2 regions of the Acidovorax bellezanensis genome follow, and region 1 is predicted to be linked to the other one. Evidence: riboswitches for the same ligand, from Rfam matches in the RefSeq annotation. Region 1 holds a riboswitch; the other holds the start of a gene.

Region 1 (7,692 bases):
TCGGTGAAACCGCCCGTGGACTGGCCCACGTCCAGGCACCACTTGCCCTGGGCCGAGACCTTGAACGAAGCCAGCGCGCCTTCGAGCTTGAGGCCGCCGCGCGACACATAGCGCGCCGCGGAGACGTCGAGCAGCTGCAGCTCGGCATCTTCGCTGAGGTCTTCGCTGTTCTTCTTGATGGCCTGCCACAGGCCGGTGGCCGCGGTACGCCACTCGACGCCGGAGGCGATCAGGCGCTGGGCTTGCGCGCGCGAAGCGGCCAGTCCCTTGTCTACAAGCAGTTGATCGGCACGCATGGAAAAATCCGTCTCAAAAAAGAAATCGCCGCCGACAGTCACAGACCACCGGCACAGTGCCCCCGAGGGGGCGAAAAAACATTCATGGCGCTCGCACCACGCACAGCTTACAAAACTGGCATGACCCAACAAAGGGGCAGCGAGGAAGGGCCGCCCCGCACCGAGGCTGCCGTCCCCCTCCACCGCAGGTTGAGAGGGGGAAGCGGTGTAAACCGCTCAGGGGGTACCTCAATACCGGTATGTGTCGGGCTTGTAAGGGCCTTGCGTCGAGACGCCGATGTAGGCAGCCTGGCCTTCGGTGAGTTCGGTCAGCATCGCGCCGACCTTCTTCAGGTGCAGGCGGGCGACCTTTTCATCCAACAGCTTGGGCAGCACGTAGACCTTGCCGACTGCATAGGCGTCGGGCTTGGTGAACAGCTCGATCTGGGCGATGGTCTGGTTGGCGAAGGAGGCGCTCATCACAAAGCTGGGGTGGCCGGTGGCGCAGCCCAGGTTCACCAGGCGGCCCTTGGCCAGCAGAATGATCTTCTTGCCGTCGGGGAACTTGATGTGGTCGACCTGGGGCTTGATTTCTTCCCACTCATACTTTTCGATCGAGGCGACATCGATTTCATTGTCGAAGTGACCGATGTTGCAGACGATGGCCTGGTCCTTCATCGCCAGCATGTGCTCGTGGCGGATGATGTCGCGGTTGCCGGTGGTGGTGACGAAGATGTCGGCCTTGTCGGCTGCCCACTCCATGGTCACGACCTTGTAGCCTTCCATCGCGGCCTGCAGGGCGTTGATGGGATCGATTTCGGTCACCCAGACCTGGGCGCTCAGAGCGCGCAGGGCCTGGGCGCAGCCCTTGCCCACGTCACCGTAACCGGCGACCACGGCGACCTTGCCGGCGATCATCACGTCGGTGGCACGCTTGATGCCGTCGACCAGCGATTCGCGGCAGCCGTACAGGTTGTCGAACTTGCTCTTGGTCACCGAATCGTTGACGTTGATGGCGCGGAACAGCAGCGTGCCCTTGGCCGACATTTCATTGAGGCGGTGCACGCCGGTGGTGGTTTCCTCGGTCACGCCGATGATTTGCGCCGACTTGCGGGTGTACCAGGTGCCGTCCTGGGCCAGCTTGGCCTTGATCGCGGCGAACATGATGACTTCTTCCTCGCTGCCGGGGTCGGCCAGCACGGACAAGTCCTTCTCGGCCTTCTGGCCCAGATGCATCAGCATGGTGGCATCGCCGCCATCGTCGAGGATCATGTTCGGGCCTTCGCCTTCGCTGCCCTTGGGGCCGAAGTCGAAGATGCGGTGGGTGTAGTCCCAGTAGTCGGCCAGCGACTCGCCCTTGATGGCGAACACCGGCGTGCCGCCGTCGGCGATGGCCGCGGCTGCATGGTCCTGCGTCGAGAAGATGTTGCACGATGCCCAGCGCACTTGCGCGCCCAGGGCCTGCAGCGTCTCGATCAGCACGGCCGTCTGGATGGTCATGTGCAGCGAACCTGTGATGCGCGCGCCCTTGAGCGGCTGGGCGGCGGCGAATTCTTCGCGGATCGCCATCAGACCGGGCATTTCGGTCTCGGCGATGCGGATTTCCTTGTGGCCCCAGCTGGCCAGGGAAATGTCGGCAATGGCCGACTCAACAGGGGTCATGGGAACAGCTGCGTTCATGGTTTTCTCCGTCTCGGATATCTGAAAAAACCACGCTCTGGGGGAAGGCACTCACCGCACAGACGACGTGGGCGAGCGTCGTTGCGAACGCCGGGGCCGCAGGGCCACAGGCGGGTTCCGAGCCTCACGCACCGCCAGACACCGAACCGGTGCGGGGTTGCGCTGCAACGCTCCTCGGAAAACGCGTATTGTACAAAAAAAGGCCATGCCATTGACCAGCGCGGGACGTTAGCGGGTAAGCAACGGATGTAACTTCTTCACCCGCAGCGCCAACACCCACACTCCGGCGAGCAGCGCCAGCATGCAGGCCACCAGCCCCGACCAGCCGGTCCGCTGCAGGAACCAGCCGCTGCCCGCGCCCAGCAGGCTGGAACCCAGGTAGTAGCCCAGCAGGTACAGCGACGACGCATGGCCCTTGGCCTGCTTCGCCAGGCGACCCACCCAGCTGCTGGCCACGGAATGGGCCATGAAAAAGCCTATGGTCAGCAGCACGATGCCGGTGATGATCCCGGCCAGCGCCGACAACAATGTCAGCACCAGGCCCAGCGCCATCAGCCCCACGCCGCCGAGCAGCACCGGCCCGCGCCCCAGGCGATCGGCCAGCGCGCCGCCCAGCGGCGACGCCACCACGCCGAACAGGTAGGCATAGAACACATGGCTGATCTGCAGCGGACTCAGCGCATAGGGCGAGCCGCCGAGCAGAAAGCCGACGTAGTTGTAGATGCTGACGAACACGCCCATCAGCCCGAAGCCGATCAGGAACAGGCACAGCAGGCCCGGCTGCGCCAGATGGCGGGCCCAGGCCTGCAGGTGGTAGGCGGCGCCCAAGCCGGCCTTGCGGGAGAAATTGCGCGACGCCGGCAGCAAGGCGTAAAAGCCCAGGGCCGCCAGCACATTGACCAGGCTCAGCGCGGCCAGCGCCACGTGCCAGTCCCAGTATTCGGTCATGACGCTCACCGCCACGCGCCCCAGCATGCCGCCCAGCGCCGAGCCGCCGACATACAGGCCCATGGCAAAGCCCAGACCCTGGGGCTCGATTTCTTCCGAAAGATAGGCCATGGCCACGGCCGGCACGCCGCCGAGCAAGAAGCCTTCGAGCGCCCGCGCCACCAGCAGCGCCTCCCAGCTGGGCGCGAACGCCGCGAACAGATTGCACAGACCGGCCAGCAGCATGGACACGAACATCAGGCCGCGCCGCCCCAAGCCTTCGGACAAGGCCCCGGCCAGCACGATGGACACCGCCAGGCAGCCCGTGCTCAGCGACAGCGACAAGGCGCTGGCCGCGGGCGTCACGCCGAAGTGGGCGACGAAGGCCGGCAGCAGCGCCTGCACGCAGTACAGCAGGGAAAAAGTCGCAAAGCCCGCGAGAAACAGCGCCAGGCTGATGCGGCGGTAGGCTGGCGAGCCGCGCACGGCCCCAGGAACTGGCGGCGCGGCGCTGGGGGAAAGGGTAGACATGGCCTGAGCAACGAAGAGGACGGACCCACCGATTGTGCAGCGCAACACCTCGGCCGGGTTCGCGTTTACCCCCATGCCGGCCGCCGCCGCTCCTCCACGACCATGGCAATGCCTCCGCGCGGCCCCAGACTCAGCGCGCGGCGGGCGTGCGCGACGGGCCCCGTGTCGAGCAAGCGCAGGCGATGGCTGTGCAGAATGGTGGCGACCACGACCTTCAACTCGTACATGGCAAAGGCCGCACCCAGGCAGCGGCGCGCCCCGCCGCCGAAAGGGATGTACTCGAACGGCGAATACTTGCGCTCCAGGAAGCGCTCGGGCCAAAAGCGCTGGGGCTCGGGGTAGAGCTCGGGTCGGGAATGCAGCAGCGCACTCGAAGCGCGCAGCACTTCGCCCGCTGGAATCGTATAGCCCAGCAGCTCGAACGGTGCGCGCACGACACGCGCCGGATCGACGACCGGCGGATAAAGGCGCAGACACTCCTTGCACACCAGGTCGAGATAAGGCAGGGCCGCCAGCGCTTCGGGCGCGGGCTCGGGCCCCAAGGCCTCGATCTCCTGCGCGACGCGCGCGAACACCGCCGGTTCGCGTCCCAGCCAATAGAAGATCCAGGTGAGCACAGTGGCCGTCGCCTCATGGCCGGCGAAGAGCAGTCCGCGCATTTGATCGAGGATTTCCGCATCCTCCATGCCCGAGCCGTCGTCGTAGCGCGCAGCCAGCATCCGGCCGAGCAGATCCGTGCCCGGCGCCCCCGACGCGCGGCGCTCGCGCATCTGCTCGCGCAGCAGGGCGCGCAAGGCGTCCACCGCGCGCTGGTTTCTGGCCCAAGGGCCATGGCCGCCCAGAACGCGACGCGCGGACGGAAACAGGAAAAGGATGACATGCAGCGACTCGATGAGTTCCAGCACCGCCGCACGGGTGCGCCTGACCCGCGCCTCGTCCTGCATGCCAAACACCACCCGGATCATGATGTCGAGGGTGATGCGCTGGGTCACGGCCAGCATGCGAAACGGCCGTCCGACCTCGACCTGCGCCATCTTTTCGTCGGCCACCGCGGCCATGGTCTCGCCATAGTTGCGCATGGCCGGCCCGCTGAACGCCGGCGCCAGGATGTTGCGGTCCTGCCGGTGGCGGTCGCCGGAAATCACCACGACCGAGGTCTCACCGAACACCGGCTCGATGAAGCCGCCGCCCCAGACATCGAAGCAGTCGGGGTGGGCCGTATAAATGGCACGCAGCGCCTGCGGGTTGCCGGTAAAGGTGACGGGGCGCGAAAAGTACGACACCCGGAACGGGTCGCCGTATCTTGCCGCCAGGCGTGCCAGCACCGGCGCCGGTGGCGTGAGCCCGGCCTGGAAGAAATTCAGCGGTCTAAGCCACCGCGGCCCCGGTGGCAGCGGGCGGGGACTCATGCCGGGCTCGTGGCTGCGGCGGGCTGCGCATCGCCGTCGATGCCGAAGCGGTCCTGCTCGGCGACGGCCAGCGACAGGCTCAGCTGCGCATCGACGGCGTCAAAGACGGTGTGGACCATGGCGATGGCGATCCGCGCCTGCTCGGCGCTCAGCGGCTCGCTCTTGAAGGGATAGCTTCGCGCGGGGTCGTCCTCGCCTTCGGCATGGGCGAGGTAATGCCGGTCGGCGAGGTAGTCGAGCCGCAGGGCCGTGTCGCGCTCGACGGTCCGCGCCAGCTCGCGGGTATTCGCAAAAAAGGCCTCGCCGCTGGCTTCCAGCGCCTCGAGCAGCCAGAAACGCAGCGCCGACGATTCGTGCGCGATCGCGAGCTTGGTGAACTTGGCGATGTTGCCGCGGTGGATGTCGGTGCCGGGATCGAGGAAGAGGAACTCGAGGGTGTCGCTGGCGCTCCAGCGCAAGGCATCGTCCATGCCCAGCGCGTCCCAGTCGTGCAGGAACAGTTCGCTGTGCGTCTCCAGCGCCTGCACCCAGCGGTTGAAAGCCAGCTCGTTGGGACTCTGCGGCGATCTGAAGCGCAGCGCATAGCGGTTCAAGTCGCGGTAGCCCATGATGTCCATCACCCACATCGGAATGAAACGCTGCAGCCGGCTCAACGCAGAAATGGGGCCGCGCGCCTGCAGCCAGGTGTAGAAAGGATGGCGCGCCGTGCGGGCCTTGCGGCCCTCCAGTACGCGCTGCACCTCCACATGGCGGCCCGTGATCGCCTGAGCGTGGGACGGCTGCGCTGCCGCTGGTGGGGGGCGCATCGGCGGCAAGGGGGAGCGCACGCGCCGCGGCACGATTCCGCGTTCCACGTAGTTGCGGGCATAGTCGTAAAAGCAGTCATGCATGCCGAAGAAGATGTCGAACATCGCGTTGGCCAACACCAAGGCTTTCTCGCGCCGCGGCGGGTCGAGTTCCTGGCGGTCGAAAACGCCTTCGGATGCAATCACATGCCCCTGCTCGCGATCGAGGTGGTAGTCGCCGAAATAGCGGTAGTCGACCTGCGTCTGTCGCCGCAGCTCGACCGCAATCGGGCTCACCGCGCTGAAGAAGGCGTTGCCGCAGGCTTCACCGGCCTCCGAATGGGCGAAGCGCAGCAAGGGATCGCCGCGGTCGACCACCGTCATCCGGGCGAAGTCGAACGCATAGGCGCGAAACGGCTCGGACTCGGGTGCCAGAAACAACCACCACAGGGCGTCGGACGCCCGCCAGCCCAGCTTTTCGTCGAGATGCAGCTTGCGCCAATCCTCCACAAACAGGCGCGAGTGCGTCTCGTCCTCGTCGGTGTTGCCGTTGATGACTTCCTGGAATGCATTGGAAACGCCTTCGAAGCGGATGAACCACAGGTTCATGTCCCGGAAGTTCATGACGAAATTCGCCATGATCGGCGCGATGTCGAGCTTGCGCCCCAGGGGAACCTGGGCGTCCCGCATCCACGCGAAGAAGGGATGGGCCGCCAGACGTTCCTTGCGGGCTGCAGCCAGCGCTAATATGCTTTTCATCGGACACGCTCCTCGTCGGTGGTGACGCATCGCGCCACAGAATCGGCGGTGGCAAGCAGCCATGCAGGGAACGCGTCCATGGCTTGCAAATGCCATCGTGAGACCCCATGTTTACAGAAGCCCTATCCGGGTCATGCCAGCCAATCCCGACGTAGTCATGTCATCAAATCCAGATGTCGCTGCGTCATCAGCGGCATGATCCAGGTCGCCGGACTTGCGCCGTGCCAAGGGGAAATCCGCTCCGTTTATTCCCGCCGCGGCCCACTGATGCGCCGCGCTCGGTAAAATCTCCGACTTCTTCGGGCCCCGTCGGCCGGCGCTGCCTCAGCGCCCAGCCCGCCAGCGCCTGTTCGCTTTCCTGCCGCCGGCTTCACCGCCAGCGGCCACGCACCCGTACAACACTGTGTCCTACGCATCTGAGACCCGGCGCCGCCGCACGTTCGCCATCATTTCCCACCCGGACGCGGGCAAGACCACGCTGACCGAAAAGTTGCTGCTTTTCTCGGGCGCGATCCAGATCGCGGGCGCCGTGAAGGGCCGCAAGGCCAGCCGCCATGCAACCTCCGACTGGATGGAAATCGAAAAGCAGCGCGGCATTTCGGTGGCCTCGTCGGTGATGCAGATGTCTTACCGCGACCACGTGGTCAACCTGCTCGACACGCCCGGCCACAAGGACTTCTCGGAAGACACCTACCGCGTGCTCACGGCCGTGGACTCGGCACTGATGGTGATCGATGCGGCCAACGGCGTCGAAGCCCAGACCCGCCGGCTGATCGAAGTCTGCCGCCAGCGCGACACGCCCATCATCACCTTCGTCAACAAGATGGACCGTGAAGTGCGCGATCCACTGGACATCATGGACGAGGTCGAGCGTGAACTGGGCATGCCTTGCTGCCCCATGACCTGGCCCGTGGGCCAGGGCAAGAGCTTCGGCGGCATCATCAACCTGCGCACCCAGACCATGACGGTGTTCGAGTCGGGCAGCGAGCGCCGCCCGCAGGACTTCGAAGCCATTCCGCTGACCGATGTGGACAATCTGCGCGGCCGTTTTGGCGACACTTTCGACACCGCCATGGAAAGCATGGAACTGGCCGTGGGTGCCTCGCCTGCCTGGGACCATGAAGCTTTCCTGGCCGGCAAGCTGACCCCCGTGTTCTTCGGCTCGGGCGTGAACAACTTCGGCGTGATGGAAGTGCTCGACGCGCTGGTCGACATGTCGCCCTCGCCAGGCCCGCGCGTCAGCACGCTGGTCGTGAACAAGCAGCCCGTGGTCAAGACCATACAACCCGAAGACACGGGTTTCTCGGGCGTGGTGTTCAAGGTCCA
Region 2 (7,692 bases), on a different contig from region 1:
AGGTCGCGCACCTGGGAAAAGCTGCCGGCAATCTGGGCAAAGGCGTCGCGCGTGTCCTGCACCAGGTGGCGGCCCGCGTCGGTCAGCAGCATGGAGCGCGTGGTGCGCCGCACCAGCGGCACGCCGGCCGCGCGCTCCAGCCCCGCGATGTGCTGGCTCACCGCAGCCTTGCTCACGCCCAGGCGCGCGGCCGCGGCCGTGAAGCTGCCCTGCTGCTCCAGCACCACCAGCCACCAGAGGTGCGACCAGAGCTGTTCGGTTTTCAGTGCATCGTTGGAATTCATGGCGCCATTGTTCACTAATTTAAACAATCAATTCATCCCAGAGGACTGGGCAGCGCGCAGGGCCTTGCCTACACTTTGGCCATTGTTCACCGACGACCCAAGGATTCCTTCCATGAACGCAGCCATCTCCACGGCCTCCATCGCCCACTTCATCCACGGCCAGCGCGTGGCCGGCAACAGCCTGCGCACGCAGCCTGTGACCAACCCCGCAACCGGTGCCGTGACCGGTGCCGTGGCGCTGGCCAACCGCGCTGATGTGGATGCCGCCGTGGCCTCGGCCGCTGCCGCCTTTCCCGCCTGGGCCGATACGCCGCCGATCCGCCGGGCCCGCGTGATGTTCAAGTTCCTGGAGCTGGTCAACCAGCACAAGGACGAACTCGCGCACGCCATCACCGCCGAGCACGGCAAGGTGTTCACCGACGCCCAGGGCGAAGTCGCACGCGGCATCGACATCATCGAATTCGCCTGCGGCATTCCCCAGCTGCTCAAGGGTGACTTCACCGAACAGGTGTCGACGGGCATGGACAACTGGACGCTGCGCCAGCCCCTGGGCGTCGTGGCCGGCATCACGCCGTTCAACTTCCCGGTGATGGTGCCGATGTGGATGTTCCCGGTGGCGATCGCCGCGGGCAATACTTTCGTGCTCAAGCCCAGCCCCACCGACCCGACCGCGTCGCTGATGATGGCCGAGCTGCTGAAGAAGGCCGGCCTGCCCGACGGCGTGTTCAACGTGGTCCAGGGCGACAAGGAAGCCGTGGACGCGCTGATCGAGCACCCCGACGTCAAGGCTGTGAGCTTCGTCGGCTCCACGCCCATCGCCAACTACATCTACGAAACCGGCGCCCGTCTGGGCAAGCGCGTGCAGGCCCTGGGCGGTGCCAAGAACCACATGGTGGTCATGCCCGATGCCGACATCGACCAGGTGGTCGACGCGCTGATCGGCGCGGGCTACGGCTCGGCCGGCGAGCGCTGCATGGCGATCAGCGTGGCCGTGCTGGTCGGCGACGTGGCCGACAAGGTCGTGGCCAAGCTGGTCGAGCGCACGAAGACGCTCAAGGTGCTCGATGGCGAGAACCTGGACGCCGAAATGGGCCCCATCGTGTCGCGTGCGGCGCTGGAACGCATTGCCGGCTACATCGCTTCCGGCGAGCAGGAAGGCGCGCACCTGCTGGTCGACGGCCGGGGCTTCGACGGTGCCAAGGCGGGCGCGGGCTGCGACCAGGGCTTCTGGCTGGGCGGCACGCTGTTCGACCATGTGACGCCCGAGATGCGCATCTACAAGGAAGAGATCTTCGGTCCGGTGCTGGCCTGCGTGCGCGTGCCCGACTTCGTCCAGGCCGTGGACCTGGTCAACGCCCATGAGTTCGGCAACGGCGTGGCCTGTTTCACACGCGACGGCAACGTGGCGCGCGAGTTCGGCCGCCGCATCCAGGTGGGCATGGTCGGCATCAACGTGCCGATTCCCGTGCCCATGGCCTGGCAGGGTTTTGGCGGCTGGAAGAAGAGCCTGTTCGGCGACATGCATGCCTACGGCGAGGAAGGCGTGCGCTTCTACACCAAGCAAAAGAGCATCATGCAGCGCTGGCCCGAAAGCATAGGCAAGGGCGCTGAATTCGTCATGCCGACAGCGAAGTAAAACACCTGCGCAAGGGGCATGGGTGCAAGCGGCGCGCGGCACCGTTAAAATGCCCGCCTGACCCCAAGGAGCGTTGCAGCGACGGGGCCGGCCCTTGGGCCGGTCTTGTCGTCAGGCTTGGTGTCCTCTTTCCCGCAACGACGCTCACCTGATTGCCCTAGTTTTGAGCAGGTGAGCTGTATGTCGTCTGAAGTTTCTCTTCCCCCCATGCGTCTGTCGGGCCTCGAGCCCGTGTTTGTCGGAGAGGACACGCTGTTCGTCAATATCGGCGAGCGCACCAATGTCACCGGCTCCAAGGCCTTTGCGCGCCTGATCCTCAACGGCCAGTTCGAGGATGCGCTGGCCGTCGCGCGCCAGCAGGTGGAAAACGGCGCCCAGGTGATCGACGTCAACATGGACGAAGCCATGCTCGACAGCCAGGCGGCGATGGTGCGTTTCCTGAACCTGATCGCCTCCGAGCCCGACATCGCCCGCGTGCCCATCATGGTCGACTCGTCCAAGTGGGCCGTGATCGAAGCCGGCCTGCGCTGCATCCAGGGCAAGGGCATCGTCAACTCCATCTCGATGAAAGAGGGCGTGGAGCAGTTCAAGCAGCAGGCCAAGCTGGTCAAGCGCTACGGCGCCGCCGCCGTGGTCATGGCGTTTGACGAAAAAGGCCAGGCCGATACCTTCGCGCGCAAGACCGAGATCTGCGAGCGCGCCTACCGCATCCTGGTCGACGAAGTCGGTTTCCCGCCCGAAGACATCATTTTCGATCCCAACATCTTTGCCGTGGCGACCGGCATCGAAGAGCACAACAACTACGCCGTCGACTTCATCGAAGCCGTGCGCTGGATCAAGCAGAACCTGCCCGGTGCCAAGGTCTCGGGCGGCGTGTCCAACGTGTCCTTCTCCTTCCGCGGCAACGATCCGGTGCGCGAAGCCATACACACCGTGTTCCTGTACCACGCCATCCAGGCGGGCATGGACATGGGCATCGTCAACGCCGGCATGGTCGGCGTCTATGACGACATCGAGCCCATCCTGCGCGAGCGCGTCGAGGACGTGGTGCTCAACCGTCGCCCCGACGCCGGCGAGCGCCTGGTGGAGATCGCCGAAACCGCGCGCAGCGGCGCCAAGGACGAAAGCAAGCGCCTCGAATGGCGCGGCACGCCCGACCACCCCGTGACCGTGGCCCAGCGCCTGGCGCATTCGCTGGTGCACGGCATCACCGACTTCATCACCGTCGACACCGAAGAGGCCTACCAGGAAGTGCTGGCGCGCGGCGGCCGTCCGCTGCACGTGATCGAAGGCCCGCTGATGGCCGGCATGAACGTGGTCGGCGACCTGTTCGGCGCGGGCAAGATGTTCCTGCCCCAGGTGGTCAAGTCGGCGCGCGTGATGAAGCAGGCCGTGGCCCACCTCGTGCCCTACATCGAGGAAGAGAAACGCCAGCAGCAGGCCGCGGGCCAGGACGTTCGCTCCAAGGGCAAGATCGTCATCGCCACCGTCAAGGGCGACGTGCACGACATCGGCAAGAACATCGTCACCGTGGTCTTGCAGTGCAACAACTTCGAAGTGGTCAACATGGGCGTGATGGTGCCCTGCCATGAAATCCTGGCCAAGGCCAAGGAAGAGGGCGCGGACATCATCGGCCTGTCGGGCCTGATCACGCCCAGCCTCGAGGAGATGCAGTACGTGGCCGGCGAAATGCAGAAGGACCCGTACTTCCGCGACCGCCAGATGCCGCTGCTGATCGGCGGCGCGACCTGCTCGCGCGTGCACACGGCGGTGAAGATCGCGCCCAAGTACGACGGCCCGGTGATCTACGTGCCCGACGCTTCGCGCAGCGTGGGCGTGGCGCAAAGCCTGCTGGGCGACGGTCTGCAGGAGTACCTGGACACGCTGCAAGCCGACTACGACAAGGTGCGCCAGCAGCATGCCAACCGCAAGCAGGTGCCGATGTGGCCGCTGGCCAAGGTGCGCGCCAATGCCGCCAAGCTCGATTTCACGCGCGTGCCGGCTGCGCCCCGGGCGCTGGGCCGGCGCGTGTTCAGGAACTTCGATCTGAACGAGATCGCGCGTTTCATTGACTGGGGCCCGTTCTTCCAGACCTGGGATCTGGCCGGCCCCTATCCGGCGATTCTCAACGACGCCATCGTCGGCGAGGAAGCGCGCAAGGTCATGGCCGACGGCCAGGCCATGCTGCAGAAGATCATCAGCGGACGCTGGCTCTCGGCCAACGGCGTGATCGGCTTGTACCCGGCCAACAGCGTAGGCGACGACATCGAGTTCTACACCGACGACAGCCGCAGCGAAGTGCTGCTGACCTGGTATGGCATGCGCCAGCAGACCGAAAAGCAGGCCGTGGACGGCGTGATGCGCCCCAGCCGCTGCCTGTCGGACTTCGTCGCGCCCAAGGACAGCGGCATCAAGGATTACGCGGGTCTGTTCGCCGTCACGGCGGGCCTGGGCATGGAGAAGAAGGAGCAGGAGTTCATCGACCAGCTCGACGACTACTCGGGCATTTTGTTCAAGTCACTGGCCGACCGACTGGCCGAGGCTTTTGCCGAGTGCCTGCACCTGCGCGTGCGCACCGACCTCTGGGGCTATGCGCCGGGTGAAGCCTTGAGCAACGCCGAGCTGATCAAGGAAAAGTACCTGGGCATACGCCCCGCGCCAGGCTACCCGGCCTGCCCCGACCACAGCGCCAAGATCGCGCTGTTCGAGACGCTGCAGTGTCCCGACATCGGCATGACCCTGACCGAAAGCCTGGCGATGATGCCCGCATCCAGCGTCAGCGGCTTCTACCTGGGCCACCCCGATGCGGCCTACTTCAACGTGGGCCAGATCGGCGACGATCAGTTGATCGACATGGCCAAGCGCCGGGGTATGGACGAAGCCGAGTTGCGCAGTCTGCTGGCGCCGAATCTGGCCTGATCCGGCCGCGCTCTGCGCCAAGCCCCGCCTATGGCTTGGCGTAGCACGCCTTCAGGCCCTGAAAATCGTAGAAAGACTGGGTTCCGCTCAGCTTGGCCCGGTCGCATTCCGTCTTGAAATCCGCCTCTTTCTCGTTGAAGAGCAACTTCACGATCAGGCGACCGGCGCTGTTTTGATAAACATCCCATTGCATGTTTGACGCCATGGGACTCACCACTTCTCCGCGCCAGGAATTGCCGGCATAGCTGTAGAGCGTGGAGAGCGGCTGCTGATCGGACATGCCTTTGAGTTGCAGCAGTGAAACCAGGGGGATGACCGTCTCCGCATGGGCGAAACGCAATTTCGCCGCATGACGGTAGTCGCCCTTGGCAATCGCATCCACTTCCGCGAAGAAGTCATCGGCCAGCAGCTGCGCCATGGCGAAGGTGACTTTCCCTTTCTCGGCGATACCCGGACCTTTCTTGTAGAAATTCACTGCGTCGTTCAGTCCGGCAAACACGGCGGCCTGGCTCGCAGGCATGTACGGGATGAAATCCACGGCGATCTCATTGCGCAAGGCCGGCGCGATGGCGTACAGGTCGTAGATGGCGTGCGCCGCGTCGACCGCACTTTCTATGCTGGCCTTCTGGTTGCCAGTCAATGTGGACGTGAATGCGCCGTCATCACTGGAAAAGGTCAGAGTGCCGGAGTTGGTGAAGCTATAGCCATGGCGCTCCAGTCTGTCGACGAATTCATCCTTGAACAATCGGCGGAGCACCACGCGCGCTGCCGCCTTGATTTCCGGCGCTTGCTTCAACTGCGCGAGCGCAGCGCGCAGTTCAGCATCTTTCTTGAGGTAGTGCCGGTAGCCCTGGCTGTCGCTGAGAACCTGGGCGCGACCCGGGGCGTTCGTCGGATCGGAGCTGGCATCCAGCTTGTGGAAATACAGGGCAAATCGATCTACCTCGGCGACGGGAGAGTTCAGTGCCGAGACCAGCCCAGGGCGTGCGGTTTTGATCCCCTCCACAAAGAAACCTGCGCTGTCCACTGCCCGCCCCTTGCCGGAAGACGCCACGACGATCTTCCGGCTTCCTTGCTTTTCGACGGCCTGCCAATGCGTAGTCAGGCGTTGCAGCATCCTTGACGCCAACTGCCGGTGTTCACGCATCCCCACCTGGGTTTCGTTGCCGTAGCCAGGTTTGGTGATGCCTGGGATGCCGTACCCCAGCAGGAAGTGGGCCTTCATGTATTTCAGGAGGTCTGGTCCCAGCTGCTCTCCGAGCGGCGTCAGCCCGCCGTCGGCCTGTGCCTGCAGCCACATGTTGTAAACCGCCAGGTCGGACTTCATGCTGGAGAGCCCCCGGGACCCGTGGCGTGCCACAAGCTGTGTGTACACCGGTTCATACCCGGCAGGAGGGGCCTCGTGCGCCTTCCAATCTCCCTGCGGCCGGTACATGGTCTTGGTCTGGTAGTGACGGTCGACCCGTGCGGCTTCATTCACGGCCGCGATGATTTCAGCGCTTGAACGGATGCCTGCCAACGCCCGCTTGATGCGCGCCAGGCCGTCTTCCGCGGCGCGTGCCAGTTCCGTGCGGACTTCCTCATCGCCGGACTGATTGAACTCGCGCGACAAGTCGCGAGGCTGCACGCCGAGCGTGGCTGCGACCTGCTGCCGGGCTGCGGCGAAATCGACGCCTTGCGTCTCCATGACCGCCTTGATCGAGGTGGAATGAAAGCTGATGACGCCAGGCTCCTGCCACGGAGCCCTTAGCACGACAGAGGGCGTTGCCGCCGCAGGCAACGGGGATTTCGGCGCGGTTGCCGAGATCTCCAGCAACAGATCAGCCTGGGGGCCTTGAAGGGAAAACTCTCCCGATTCGCTCGCCAGGGTACTCGGTTCGCCCTGGTCGCAACGACCGTTCGCGTTGGTATCCAGACAAACGCGCTGACCGCTGGCGCTGATGCCAAGCACCTGTCCATTGACCTTGAGGACATGCACGTCCTCGCCTCCACCACATGCCGCGATGGACGTCGCAGCCGCGAGTGTGATCATGAGCCGTATTGCAGGCAACCGGGCCTGAGCAAACAGACCCAAAATGGTAGGCGGGAGTGTGTGAGGATGATGCATCTCGTGTGAGTAACGGACGGACGCCAGCGGTTCCAATGGCTGGACTGCCCGGCAAGCCCGTGGCTGTCGATGTGCGAGCGCGCCAGTAGGACATTCATCCGGGTTAATGTCCTCAGGTCTGAGCCACTTCCTGGAAAAGAACCGTACGCATGAAAACCGCCGTCTTCAGCACCCGCCGCTATGACAAATCCCTGCTGGCGCAGGCCAACAGCGAAGCCGGCCATGAGCTGGTCTTCCTGCAGGACCGCCTGACGCGCGACACCGCGGCGCTGGCCGCCGGCTGCGCCGCGGTGTGCGTGTTCGTCAACGACAACGTCGACGCCGAAGTGCTGTCCCTGCTGGCCGCACAGGGCACGCGCCTGGTCGCGACGCGCTCCACCGGCTACAACCATGTGGATGCGGGCGCCGCGGCACGCCTGGGCATAGAAGTGGTGCGCGTGACCGACTATTCCCCGCATTCGGTGGCGGAGTTCGCCGTGGGCCTGCTGCTGGCGGTCAACCGCAAGATCGCCCGGGCCAGCGTGCGCACGCGCGAAGGCAATTTCGAGCTCGATGGCCTGATGGGTTTCGACCTGCATGGCAAGACGGTGGGCGTGGTCGGCACCGGCAAGATAGGCACCATCTTCGCGCGCATCATGCGCGGCTTTGGCTGTACGGTGCTGGGCCATGATCCCTATCCCAACCCGGTTTTCGCGGCCATAGGCGGCCGTTATGTGGCCGCGGAGGAGCTGATGGCCCGCAGCGAT

The links. A riboswitch is a leader RNA that binds a small molecule or an ion and turns the genes downstream of it on or off. The one in region 1 is predicted to bind S-adenosylhomocysteine.
Region 2: linked by a shared signal. The riboswitch ahead of metH (methionine synthase) and the one ahead of ahcY (adenosylhomocysteinase) in region 1 are both predicted to bind S-adenosylhomocysteine.

Annotation. Positions count from the first base shown of each region.
Region 1 covers NZ_JAODYH010000017.1:70,846-78,537, reverse strand. The annotation lists gene N0K08_RS21350 (TlyA family RNA methyltransferase) at 1-296, opposite strand, end outside; gene ahcY (adenosylhomocysteinase) at 525-1,955, opposite strand; S-adenosyl-L-homocysteine riboswitch at 2,022-2,137, opposite strand; gene N0K08_RS21340 (MFS transporter) at 2,184-3,413, opposite strand; gene N0K08_RS21335 (cytochrome P450) at 3,479-4,822, opposite strand; gene N0K08_RS21330 (hypothetical protein) at 4,819-6,366, opposite strand; gene N0K08_RS21325 (peptide chain release factor 3) at 6,770-7,692, shown strand, end outside.
Region 2 covers NZ_JAODYH010000005.1:137,047-144,738, reverse strand. The annotation lists gene N0K08_RS12160 (LysR family transcriptional regulator) at 1-284, opposite strand, end outside; gene N0K08_RS12155 (CoA-acylating methylmalonate-semialdehyde dehydrogenase) at 397-1,920, shown strand; S-adenosyl-L-homocysteine riboswitch at 1,980-2,073, shown strand; gene metH (methionine synthase) at 2,101-4,839, shown strand; gene N0K08_RS12145 (histidine phosphatase family protein) at 4,868-6,871, opposite strand; gene N0K08_RS12140 (2-hydroxyacid dehydrogenase) at 7,096-7,692, shown strand, end outside.